4 regions of the Mucilaginibacter gynuensis genome follow, and region 3 is predicted to be linked to each of the others. Evidence: riboswitches for the same ligand, from Rfam matches in the RefSeq annotation. Region 3 holds a riboswitch; each other region holds the start of a gene.
The links. Region 3 has a riboswitch for S-adenosylmethionine ahead of metH (methionine synthase). Riboswitches for the same ligand answer to the same signal wherever they lie in the genome.
Positions count from the first base shown of each region.

Region 1: another riboswitch for S-adenosylmethionine. It lies ahead of ABD894_RS00735 (protein-disulfide reductase DsbD N-terminal domain-containing protein); the one in region 3 lies ahead of metH (methionine synthase).
Region 2: another riboswitch for S-adenosylmethionine. It lies ahead of ABD894_RS01985 (O-acetylhomoserine aminocarboxypropyltransferase/cysteine synthase family protein); the one in region 3 lies ahead of metH (methionine synthase).
Region 4: another riboswitch for S-adenosylmethionine. It lies ahead of ABD894_RS05580 (SusC/RagA family TonB-linked outer membrane protein); the one in region 3 lies ahead of metH (methionine synthase).

Region 1 is NZ_BAABFT010000001.1:197,769-200,958, forward strand. Features, by position in the region: gene ABD894_RS00725 (Hsp70 family protein) at 1-142, opposite strand, end outside; gene ABD894_RS00730 (hypothetical protein) at 295-777, shown strand; SAM riboswitch class I at 950-1,063, shown strand; gene ABD894_RS00735 (protein-disulfide reductase DsbD N-terminal domain-containing protein) at 1,160-1,606, shown strand; SAM riboswitch class I at 2,143-2,258, shown strand; gene ABD894_RS00740 (peroxiredoxin family protein) at 2,508-3,190, shown strand, end outside.
Region 2 is NZ_BAABFT010000001.1:462,360-465,549, reverse strand. Features, by position in the region: gene ABD894_RS01990 (homoserine O-acetyltransferase family protein) at 1-452, opposite strand, end outside; gene ABD894_RS01985 (O-acetylhomoserine aminocarboxypropyltransferase/cysteine synthase family protein) at 519-1,844, opposite strand; SAM riboswitch class I at 2,083-2,193, opposite strand; gene ABD894_RS01980 (trans-sulfuration enzyme family protein) at 2,300-3,190, opposite strand, start outside.
Region 3 is NZ_BAABFT010000016.1:22,657-25,846, reverse strand. Features, by position in the region: gene metH (methionine synthase) at 1-1,803, opposite strand, end outside; SAM riboswitch class I at 1,959-2,071, opposite strand; gene ABD894_RS22445 (Bax inhibitor-1/YccA family protein) at 2,365-3,099, opposite strand.
Region 4 is NZ_BAABFT010000002.1:548,651-551,840, forward strand. Features, by position in the region: gene ABD894_RS05575 (KTSC domain-containing protein) at 105-554, opposite strand; SAM riboswitch class I at 954-1,062, shown strand; gene ABD894_RS05580 (SusC/RagA family TonB-linked outer membrane protein) at 1,519-3,190, shown strand, end outside.

The DNA.
Region 1 (3,190 bases), on a different contig from region 3:
CATAACCCGCGCCTTGTTGATGATAGAAATAAATAAGCGACGGAATAATAATGGTGCTATGTATCTCTTTTGTGTCTTCATTATAAATAGCCAGGGCCGAATTGGTTGTTCCAAAATCAATTCCGTATAAAAAGTTATTCATAGCAGGGATTAAAACAGTAAAAAAATTAAAAGGGCGACGAAAATATGGAAAAATTGCCTGTGAACGAAACGATAATTAACTTTTAGCGAAAATTGCATCCACTTAATATTACTAAATATTATATTAGGAAGTATATTGCTAAATTTGCAGGAATGACAGACCTTAACGAGTATGAATGCGAAATGCTTGACACCCTGCTGGAAGCCTTCGGGATTCCGGACAGCCTGACGCGTTTACAATTACTTGAACTTTTTGATCAGGACGAGGCCGCGGCCTTTGCCATGGTTAAGGCGCTAACCAGGGAAGGGTTTATAGCCGAATCGGGCAAGCATGGCGATTATGAACTGCCTGAAAAACTCATTCTGAAACCCAAAGGTGAAAAATTTCTTAAAGAAGGCGGCTTCACCAAATGGTACCAGTTAGAGCAGCAAAAGGGTGTTGAGGTTGGCGGCACACTGGCCAAACTACAGCAGCAAAACATGAAGCTGCAAAACGAAAAACTATCCAATCAAACACAGATAGGTAACCTTGAAAAAATGGTTAATACATTAAAAGTACGCCAGTACATATTATGTATATTAATAGTTGTAGCGCTGATAGTTGGATACTTTATAGGTTCATTCAGTAAAGGCTAAAGCCAAAATACATGCTATATGCTGCTCATTAATAGCAATATATGTAATAAATAAGCATGAAAAAACCCTTGAGTTTGTTTATAGAATTTATTAAAGTGAAATAAATTCTATAATTTCTATAGATATTATAGTTTATATCATATATTTGCATCAGATAACACGTTCTTTATAGTACTTATCCAGAAAGACAGAGGGAAAGGCCCTATGATGTCTTAGCAACCTGTACATCCTAATACATGTAAAAGGTGCTAACTCCTGCTTCGCGATATGCGGAGATAGATAAGATGAAAAGATTTCCAGATACATAGCTGTCTCTTTTTGCCTCTCAGGATAAGTCAAATACCAGGAACATTAATTTGACATACAAAACAGCTATACAAGCATGAAAAAAATATACTTATTATCATTTATACTCCTACTAAGCTTTGGCGCTTACAGCCAGATACAGGAACCTGTTAAATGGGCTTACGCTGCTAAAAAAACGGGCAATAACGAGGCAGTAATATTTGTTAAGGCTACCATTGATAAAGGCTGGCACATTTACTCGCAAAACATTGCCGAAGGCGGGCCAACCAAAACAGAACTAAAGTTTGCCGCGTCGGAAGATATTTCGCTGTTAGGCAAACCATCCGAACCCAGACCCATTAAAAAGTTTGAAAAGTACTTTGGGGTGAACGTTGCCTATTTTGAAAAACAGGTAATATTTCAGCAAAAAATAAAGCTTAATAAAAACAACCCGGTAGTAAAAGGCACTATCACTTTTTTAGCGTGCAGCAACAAAGAGTGCCTGCCGCCCGAGGATATTGAATTTACCGTAGCGGTAAAATAATATACCCGTAATAATAAAAAATACTGCTATAATAATTATAGCTAAACCTTACACATATATCAATATACCACCGATTGATTTATAAATAGGAGGGAACAGTGCAATACCCGTGAAGCTGACCGATTAGGAAAGGCAGTGGGTTTAAATCTGATCCTGACAAACTGAAATTAAATTTATAAACAAATGAAGAACGGTATTTTTGATGATCAAACCGCATTGCGCTATTTAAACAGCTATTGCTTAGCAGTTTTACCCGGTTGCTGCTGTTGTAATTAAAGTTTTTACCTGTCTGTTAACCCGGATACCGCCTTGAAAAACAAGTCCGGCATCCTGGCTGTAAAGAGGTATTGCTTTATGCAATGGTGGTAATTTCATTCAGCTTGCTTTTCCGAACAGTCCAGGATGTTGGTCATCCATATTTAAACAATATATCAAACTAAATAAAAATAAATACTACTAATTCTATAGATAAACTTGTATTATTGATTTTTATTGTTACCTTTACGCCATCTAATTAACCCCACCATTAATTAGTTGATTTATAAAGAAGAAGGGAGAGGAAGTCTCGATGATCTTCTAGCAACTTTTCATTCAGTAATGAAATAAGTGCTTTACTTTTTTCCGAAGGGATGTTCCTCCGGAAATATAAATTAACTAGTGTTATGCAAAATTTGAATTATCTCTTTTTAGCCAAACAATCAAGCGCAACCACCGTGCGATGTTGTTGTATGTGCATGTAGTTCCCCGGGGTTTCTCCGCATAAAATTTATCGGAATTATTTACCGTGAGCTGTAGCTGTTTAGCTGCGGGTAAGGGACTGCTTATGCCTCAAATTTAAGCACACTACTTAATGTTCAATTAAGCAGTAAACAAAATTTAACAACTATAAATCACACAAAAAATGAACTTCAAAAATTATCTATCTAAAGCAAAATACCTTTCATTGGGATTGTTGCTAAGTGGTACAGCGTTAGCCGGCGATAAAAACCCGCCTGCAAAATTTATTAAAGAAGGTGTTTGGCGCGGTGTATTCACCGTAAGCGAATCGCAAGTGCCGTTCAACTTCGAGCTGAAAGGTAAAGATGCCGAGCATGCCGTATTTACCCTGTTAAACGGTTCACGCCGCGATAACTTCCACGTACAGCTGCTGGGTAAAGATTCGGTATTTATCAAAATGAATACTTATGACGCGGCCCTCGTTGCCAAAATAAACGATGACGGAACCCTAAGCGGCGAATATCGCAGCCTGGTGCCCAACTTCCGTGGTAACGCGTTGCCATTTACAGCTGAGCATGGTAAAACTTATCGCTTTGTTGAGCCTGGTAAAGATGTTGCTCCTACAGCAGATCTTACCGGTAAATGGGAGCTTAAATTATACAGCAAAGAGGCTGTGCCAGCTTCAATAGCCCTGTTAAAACAAAAAGGCAACAAACTTACCGGCGTGGTAATGACGGTGGTAGGCGATAGCCGCGAAATTGAAGGTACTATACAAGGCAACGAGTTCGCGCTATCGGGCTTTACCGGCCCAAGCCCTTTTATTATTAAAGGAAAAATAAACGATGACGGTACACTATCTGGCGAAGA
Region 2 (3,190 bases), on a different contig from region 3:
CGCTCAGGCTCAATAATTGACCATTCTAACGATTGCTGGCCACCTAATGAACCACCGATAAGGATATGGATATCTTCGATATTCAAATAATCAGCCAGTAGCTGATGCGCCTTAACAATATCCCTTATGGTAAATTGCGGAAATGCCAAATAATAAGGCTGCCCGGTAACCGGGTTTGTACTTAGCGGATTAGTAGTACCATAAGGCGAACCCAAAATATTGGCACACACAATAAAATGTTCTTCGGGATTAAAATAGTTATCCTTACCGAATAAACCCTGCCACCAATCAAGCACGTCCGAATTGGCAGTCAACGCATGGCACACCCAAACCACATTATCCTTGTTTTTGTTCAGCTTGCCGTAGGTGTTAAAACCTATTTCAAGATCATGCAACTCGCTGCCCGACTCAAGTGTAAATGTTTTAGTGTACTTAAATACTTCTGTGTTCATATATATTATTTAAGTCCCTCCCCAACGGAAGGGACTTTTTAATTTGTATAGCCCGTGCTAAATGGTTTACACCAATTCGGCTTCGGGTTGTTTTATTTTATTGAAGGCTTGTTCAAAATCGCCTTTAATATCATCAATATGTTCAATACCAACCGCTACGCGTAACAGGGTAGGCGTAACGCCGGCAGAAAGCTGCTCTTCATCGCTCAATTGCTGATGCGTAGTAGCCGATGGCTGTATGATCAGCGTTTTCGCGTCGCCTACGTTTGCCACATGACTCACCAGTTTTAGGCTGTCAATTATTGCACCGGCGTTTTCTTTATCGCCTTTTACCTCAAATGACAGTACTGCGCCAAATCCGTTTTTTAAATACTTTTTAGCCAGCGCGTTATACGGTGATGATGCCAAACCCGGATAGTTTACTTTGGCTACCAAAGGATGCTGTTCCAGCCATTTGGCCAGTTCGAGCGCATTATCAATATGGCGTTGTACGCGTAACGACAGGGTTTCTAATCCCTGAACCAATAACCAAGAATTGAATGGGGATTGCGACGGACCGAAATCGCGCAGGCCTTCTACACGGGCACGTATAATAAATTGGATATTACCAAACGGACCGCCAATACCGAATACATCGCCAAATACTAAACCATGATAACCTTCGGCCGGTTCGGTGAATTGAGGATATTTGCCATTGGCCCAGTTATAATTACCGCCATCAACTATTACACCGCCAATGCTTGTACCATGGCCGCCTATCCATTTAGTAGCCGATTGTACTACCACATGCGCGCCATGCTCCAGCGGACGGAACAAATATCCGGCAGCGCCGAAAGTATTATCTACTATTAAAGGCAGGTCGTGTTTTTGTGCTACAGCGGCAATCTTTTCAAAATCAGGGATGTTAAAGCCCGGATTACCAATGGTTTCGAGGTAAATGGCTTTTGTTTTATCGTCGATAAGTGCTTCTATGTTTTCGGCAGTATCATCTTTGGCAAAACGTACATCGATACCAATGCGTTTAAAGGCTACTTTAAACTGGTTATAAGTGCCGCCGTATAAAAATGGTGAGGTAACAAAGTTATCTCCAAGCTGTAAAATATTATTTAAGGCCAAAAACTGCGCTGCCTGGCCGGATGCCGTTGCTAATGCCGCTACACCACCTTCTAAGGCTGCTACCCGTTTTTCAAAAACATCGGTAGTGGGGTTCATTATGCGGGAGTAGATATTGCCAAACTCTTTCAGTGCGAACAGGTTAGCGCCATGCTCGGCACTGTTAAAAACATATGAAGTAGTTTGGTATAAAGGTACAGCGCGTGAACCTGTTGTTGCATCTGCTTCCTGACCTGCGTGTAATTGTAGTGTTTCGAATTTTAAATTTGTAGTAGACATGATATGTTAAGATTTTAATTGTTTGTAAATGATCAGTTTGTTTTACCGTGTGCGCAAAGCAGGATAATAGCATCCCGACAGGAGCAACACGCGTATTTTTCAGGAAAATGAAAATGGGAACGTGTTACTGAATCAACAGCAGCAACACATACAAATACAAATAGCAAATGAATTGCCGGTTGGGGTAACCTGTTGTATCTTACTTTCTTTGACTTGTACTAAACTTTTCATGGTGGTTAATTTATATTCCCCGGGATCCATTCTCCGGGCCAGGAATTGGCACCTTCTTCAAATTGAAGGGTTGCCAGTGGGTTGTTGAGCCTGATCTCTCGCCACTTCTTTATAAACCAAAATTCGCCGGTTGGCGGAACAATGATCTTAATATTTGCTACCAAATAATGTTTCAAAGATATGTTAATTGAATACTTATCTCCAAATTTTATTTTTATTTATGCTTAAAAACTGTTAAAAGCCGCTTTAAGGTCGGCAATAAGGTCATCAATATGCTCTAAACCTACTGATACCCTAAGCAGGTTTCGGGGCGTTTTGGTGTCGAGCCCTTCTACCGATGCACGGTGCTCTATCAGGCTTTCAACACCACCCAGGCTGGTGGCCTGTGTAAACAGCTTTACACTATTTACTACCTTACGGGTATCATCTTCACTGCCTTTTATGCAAAAAGACAGCATCCCGCCAAAGCTCAGCATTTGCGCCTTAGCTATATCATGCTGCGGGTGCGATGGCAAGCCCGGATACATTACACGTTCTACCTTCGGATGATCTTCTAAAAACTGGGCTAATAGCTGCGCGTTGTTTACATGGCCGCGCACACGGTAAGGCAGTGTTTTGATACTTCGTACTAAATAATAGCAATCCATAGGCGAGGGGATAGCGCCACCCATTTCCTGTACCTGGCGGATCTTTAACCACCAGTCGCTTTTTTCGGCGGCAATTAAGGCGCCGCCCATCAGGTCGCTGTGGCCGCCGAAGTATTTGGTAGCCGAGTGCATTACCAAATCGGCCCCTAACGCGATAGGCTGCTGGCATACAGGTGTGGCGAAAGTATTATCGCACACTACTTTAATACCTTTGGCATGAGCTATTGCAACTGCCTTTTTAATATCGGTAAGCTTCAATAACGGGTTCGATGGGGTTTCTATCCATATTACACCGGTATTGGGTTTTATATGCTGTTGTAGTAATTCGGTATCGTTCACATCAATAAAATCGAACTCCAGTATACCTGCAAACAAGTTTTTGATTTGGTTGCGTAAACCATGGTACATATCATCAGGTAATATGATATGTGTGCCCGCAGGTAACGATTGGAATACCGCCATGCCCGC
Region 3 (3,190 bases):
TTCGTATACTTCAAGCATCCCCGCGTTTACAATGCCCATATCCAAACCGGCATTAATGGCATGGTACAGGAACGCCGAGTGCATAGCCTCTCTTACCACGTTATTACCGCGGAACGAGAACGAAATGTTACTCACCCCACCGCTTACTTTAGCGTAAGGCAGGTTTTGCTTTATCCAGCGGGTAGCTTCAATAAAATCTACCGCGTAGTTATTATGTTCTTCGAGGCCGGTGGCTACGGTAAGTATGTTTGGGTCGAAGATAATATCCTGCGGAGGGAAACCAACTTCGTTAACCAGTATATTATATGAGCGCTGGCAGATCTCTTTACGGCGTTCCAGCGAATCGGCCTGACCGGTTTCGTCAAATGCCATTACTACGGCAGCAGCGCCATAACTTTGTATCTTACGGGCGTACTCTATAAATTTTTCTTCGCCCTCTTTAAGGGATATGGAGTTAACGATGCCCTTGCCTTGCAGGCATTTCAACCCGGCTTCCAATACCGTCCACTTGGATGAATCTACCATGATAGGCAGTTTGGAAATATCCGGTTCGGATGCTACGAGGTTTAGGAATTTCACCATCACGGCTTCCGAATCAATCATCCCCTCATCCATGTTAATATCGATCACCTGCGCGCCGCCTTCTACCTGCTGACGGGCAACTGTTAGCGCGGCCTCGTAATCTTCGGCAAGTATCAGTTTGGAGAATTTTGGTGAACCGGTGATGTTGGTACGCTCGCCAACGTTAACAAAGTTGGTTTCGGGCGTAAGCGTAACTGCTTCCAGTCCGCTTAGGCGTAAAAAGGGTTTTATTTCGGGGATTTTGCGCGGAGGGAATTTTGCTGCTTTATCGGCAATACACTTGATATGCTCGGGCGTAGTGCCACAACACCCCCCCACAATATTTACTATGCCGGCTTTTATAAAATCGTCAACCTGGTGCGCGGTTTCGTGCGGGGTTTCATCATAGGCCCCAAACTCGTTTGGCAAGCCAGCGTTAGGGTAGGCCGATATGTATACCTCTGCTTTTTCAGACAGCTCTTCCAAATAAGGCCTCATTTCCCTGGCGCCCAAAGCACAGTTTAACCCTACCGACAGCAGGTTGGCGTGGCGGATAGAGTTCCAGAATGCCTCCACCGTTTGCCCCGAAAGGGTGCGGCCGGAAGCATCGGTAATAGTACCCGATATCATGATAGGCAAATGCTTGCCGCTTTCTTCGGCGTAGCGTTGTATGGCAAATAATGCCGCCTTGGCATTCAGGGTATCAAATATGGTTTCCACCAGTAGCAAATCCGATCCACCGTCTACCAGTCCGCGTACCTGCGCGTAATAAGCATCGGCCAGGTCATCAAATGATACCGCGCGGTAACCCGGGTCGTTCACATCCGGCGATATAGAAGCCGTACGGTTGGTTGGGCCAACGGCACCGGCAACAAAGCGCGGTTTTTCGGGTGTTTTTATATTATATTCGTCAACCACCTCACGGGCAATGCGGGCACCCTCATAGCTCAGCTCATAGTCGAGCTCTTCCATGTGGTAATCGGCCAATGAAATGCGTTGGGTACTGAAGGTATTGGTTTCGATGATATCTGCCCCGGCATCCAGGTATTCGGCATGAATAGCCTTAATTACATCCGGGCGGGTGATATTCAGCAAATCGTTATTGCCTTTTAAATCGGATATATGATCGCGGAAACGCTCACCACGAAAATCCTCCTCGGTGAGCTGGTACCGTTGTATCATGGTACCCATAGCCCCATCAATCACTAAAATGCGTTTCTGTAGTTCTTTTCTAATATCCATTTTGGTATCAAGTAGCGAGTATCAAGTAGCAAGACTTTATGAGCCCGCGTGATTAGCACAGTGTGATCAACAGTAAAAACTACTTGATACCTGATACTAATTACTTGATACTATAACAGCTTATCTCGAAAAGTCGGGCGTGTGTATTTGACTTTCGCTTATCTTTCCTAACCGGTCCAGTTGACTTGTTAAGTAGAATGTAGCACCTTGTAAGTACAGGTTGCTAAGACATCGCAGGGTCTAATCCCTCCGTCTTTCTCCATAAGCAGCACAAAGGTGCATAATAAAGTTTTAATGTGCAATAGGCTTTTGGCTTATGTATATAAGCGAAATGCAATATTGTTGCAGGAAGGGTTTTAACTCACCCCGCCTACGCTTCGCTGGGCGCCCCTCTCTTTCGCAAGCGAAAAAGAAGGTATAAGTATTACATGTTCCGTAACATTCAAAACAAAGCCCTCTTTGCGCAGCAGAGAGGGTGATCCAGCGAAGCGTAGATCGGGTGAGTCCACAAAAAAAGCCGCATTTACATGCAGCTTTTCAAATATTGTATAATCAATACTATTACTTTCTGTTGCCGCTGAATACACGCAGTAACATCAAGAACAGGTTGATAAAATCAAGGTACAGGGTTAATGCACCCATGATCGCTATTTTTTGAGTTGACTGATCGCCGTACTCTAAACCGGCACCAATACGTTTTAGTTTTTGTACGTCATAAGCGGTTAAGCCAACGAATACAGCAACACCTACATAGCTGATGATCATGCTTAAGCCGGAACTGCCGATAAACCAGTTAACAATTGAGGCTACAACAATACCTATCAGGAACATACCTAAAATTGAACCGAATTTGGTAAGATCCTGGCTGGTAGTATAACCCGCTATAGCCATTATACCGAATACTACCGATGCGGTAATAAAAGTACCATAGATCATTCCGCTTGTATAAGCTAAAAATATGAAACTAAGGCTAATGCCCATCATTACCGCGAAACCTAAAAAGAACACGGCCAGCATGGCAAATGACAGGCGATTGAATGCAAAACTCATCGTTAAAACAAAAGCCAGCGGCGAAAACATAACGATTGTACCCAAGCCTGTTCTGCGGCCTGTATTAAAATCAACCAATGAACTGATCAGCGTTTTGTCGTGCGCAAACACCCACGCGCATATTGCCGATATACCTAATGCCACAAACATCCATAAAAACACGTTCGCAATAAATTTGCGCGATGCAGCTGCATCTTCATTTACAAATACACTATCATAAGTGTAATTACTTTTATTAATCTCCATTTTTATTATATGGTTTAAATTGTACGAATTTACTAAAAATTACCCTGCTTAAAATAATTACCGCGGCTAATTTGTTGTTATAACAGTTAGA
Region 4 (3,190 bases), on a different contig from region 3:
GACAGTCCTACGTAAAAAACCCCAAACCTTCTCCCCTATGGAAAGAAAATTTGGGATCATATATTTTCTTAAATCCTGAATCTCTATTCTTGTATCTAAACCGACTACGCCGATGCTACCAGCTTGCTTACGCTGCGGTAAACGTAGTTGTTGAAGATATGCCTGCGGGCGAAACGGCCGGGTGAATCGGCGTTGATGAGCTTTACATAGATGGCTTTTGGCACGTCGAAATATTCATATTCGTTGCCATCGGCAAAGCTAACTTTAAGCACTTGTGATTTGTATTCAAAATCAACCATGGCCGATGCGGTTGTGGTCGCGGTGTATTCGGTGATAGACTGGGCACGGGTTTCGGGAGCAATACTCACCAAAAAGTGATAGGCTTCGATAATAGTCTTACTTTTTTCTTCGGCAGCTAACTTGCTTTCTTCGCTTTCCTGAAATTTATCGGGGTGCCAGGCTTTCATCAAACCACGGTATACCGATTTTAGTTCCTGTAGTTCGGCGGCTTCGTTAACGCCCAATAATTTCCTGTAGTCTACTATCTTTTTCATGCTTTCGTTCGTTTTATGTTATTACGTAAAAAGATGAAAGCCTTGATATTAAGCCCAATCTCCCCCCGAAAATAATTTTGCAAAGGTACGCTTTATACACCACAATTTTAAGCACCGGTTCACTATTATCAATTTGATAATATCCGCTTAAAATTTAGCGCCATTGGTAATTGCAATACACGGTGCAGATACAAAACTTTTATATGTATAAATACCTCAAGCTTTAAAACCTGCAATTTTTACACTATATAATTAACACAATAAAATATACTTGTAATACAATTAATTATACCACCATAAACCCAAACTGACAATAATCTGACAATAAAATATAATATCTATAGATTTAGTAGAATATATATTATATATTTGCAGCGTCAATCGTTCTTATACATCATTTAATTATCCAGAAAGACGGAGGGAAAGGCCCTGTGATGTCTTAGCAACCTGTACGCCATTGGTATAAAGGTGCTAATTCCTATCTGCCCCGTGGCAGAAAAGATAATGTTAACTCTGCAAACTGTTTGCGCTACAAGCAAGCATCTCAGCTTATCTCCGGCAATCTGTATAATTAATTAAAAATTTTATTTCTGTTCATCCATAATTGGGTGCGCCGCATTAGTTAATAATAACAAGCATATTCCCCACTATTAATATAACAAATAAGTAAATGAAAAAACGAAGTACTCACTTAAGTTTACCTACCTTAAAAACCACATCTAACGGTGCCTTAAGCACATACGTTTTCGCGCACATGGCTGTCATGTGTTGTTGCAGCTAACAGGCTGCCAGGTTATTTGCACCGGTCTTAATATACAGGCTACCACAGCGAGTAACGCCAAACAATAAATATTTAACACCCTAAAGTTGATACTGCTTTTAAGCGGACTGGCTTTGCTATGCGCTTGTTTCACGGCAACATCAATACAAACGGGAGAAACACAAACACTCACAAACAATTGTCATGTTGAAAACTTACAAATTATTAGTGGCCCTGCTTTTGCCACTCCTTTTTGCCCAAACGCTTTACGCGCAATCGGTAAAAATAAGCGGTACGGTAACCGCCAAAACCGATGGCCTGCCCCTACCCGGCGTTAGCATCTCCATAAAAGGCAGCACCAGCGGTACCCAAACCAATGTGGATGGTAAATTTACCCTTACCGCCAAACCGAAGGATATTATAAATGTATCATACATCGGTTACAAAACACAGGAAATTGTGATAAGCGAAACCGAAACTACCTTGCAAATTGTGCTTGATGAACAGGCCAATTCGCTTAACGAGGTGGTAGTAACAGCGCTCAACATATCTAAAGAGAAAAAATCACTGGGCTACGCTGTTCAGGGTTTAAAATCGAAAGATATATCAGAGGCTAAAGAAACCAATATTATCAATGCTTTATCGGGTAAAATAGCAGGTGTAAACGTTACCAGCAGCCAGGGCGATATGGGTTCGGCACGTATCATTATACGCGGCGAAACTTCTATTGCCGGTAACAACCAGCCGTTATTTGTGGTAGATGGTGTGCCTGTAGATAACGCCCAAAACCAGGGCACCAGCGGGTCAAGGGATTTCGCCAACGTACTGTCCGACTTAAATTCAGAAGATATTGAATCGTTAACTGTGCTGAAAGGTCCTAACGCGGCAGCATTATATGGTTCACGTGCGGCAGGTGGTGTTATACTCATCAAAACCAAATCGGGAAAGAATAGCAAAGGTTTAGGCATTACGCTTAACTCAAACACCAGCTTTTCGAGCCTGCTTACCTTGCCCGATTATCAAAACGCTTACGGACAAGGCTCTAACGGTAAATTCAGTTACGTGGATGGTAAAGGTGCTGGTATTAATGATGGTGTAGATGAAAGCTGGGGCCCTGCATTGGATGGCCGCCTGATCCCTCAATTCTTCTCGAATGGTAAAGCAGAGCCTTTTGTAGCCCACCCTAACAATGTTAAAGATTACTTTAACACCGGTTATACATACAACAACGGTGTGGCCGTTACCGGTTCTGATGAAAAGTTCGACTACCGTTTATCATACAATAACCTGCATCAAACAGGCGTAGTGCCCAATTCATCGCAAGGTAAAAACGCTTTCGCGCTCAATACTACCTATCGTGTAAACGATAAACTGACTATTAACGCGGTGGCCAACTACATTAAGGATGATGCCGATAACCTACCCGGCGCTTATGGCAAGCGCGCTACCAGCACCATGCTACAATTCACATGGTTCGGTCGCCAGGTTGATATTAACCAGTTAAGGAATTATCGTAATGCCGATGGCAGTACCTTTAACTGGAACAACAGCTATTACAGCAACCCATACTTTGTAGCCTACGAAAATACCGTTGCACAACACCGCAACCACTTTTTAGGCAATGTGGAATTAAACTACAAGATCATCGACGGACTGTCTGCCAACTTCCGTATAGGTACCGATCAATATACCGACAGGCGCAAGATCAAAGTTGCCTACGGTACAAACGGAACCCCATTTGGCTCGTACGAAGAAGATGCCTACAACTTTAACGAAACCAATGCCGAGGGGCGTTTACAATACACCAAAAAACTTAACGACGATTTCAGTATCGACCTGTTAGCGGGTGGTAACATAGCTACCTGGCAAAATGAGC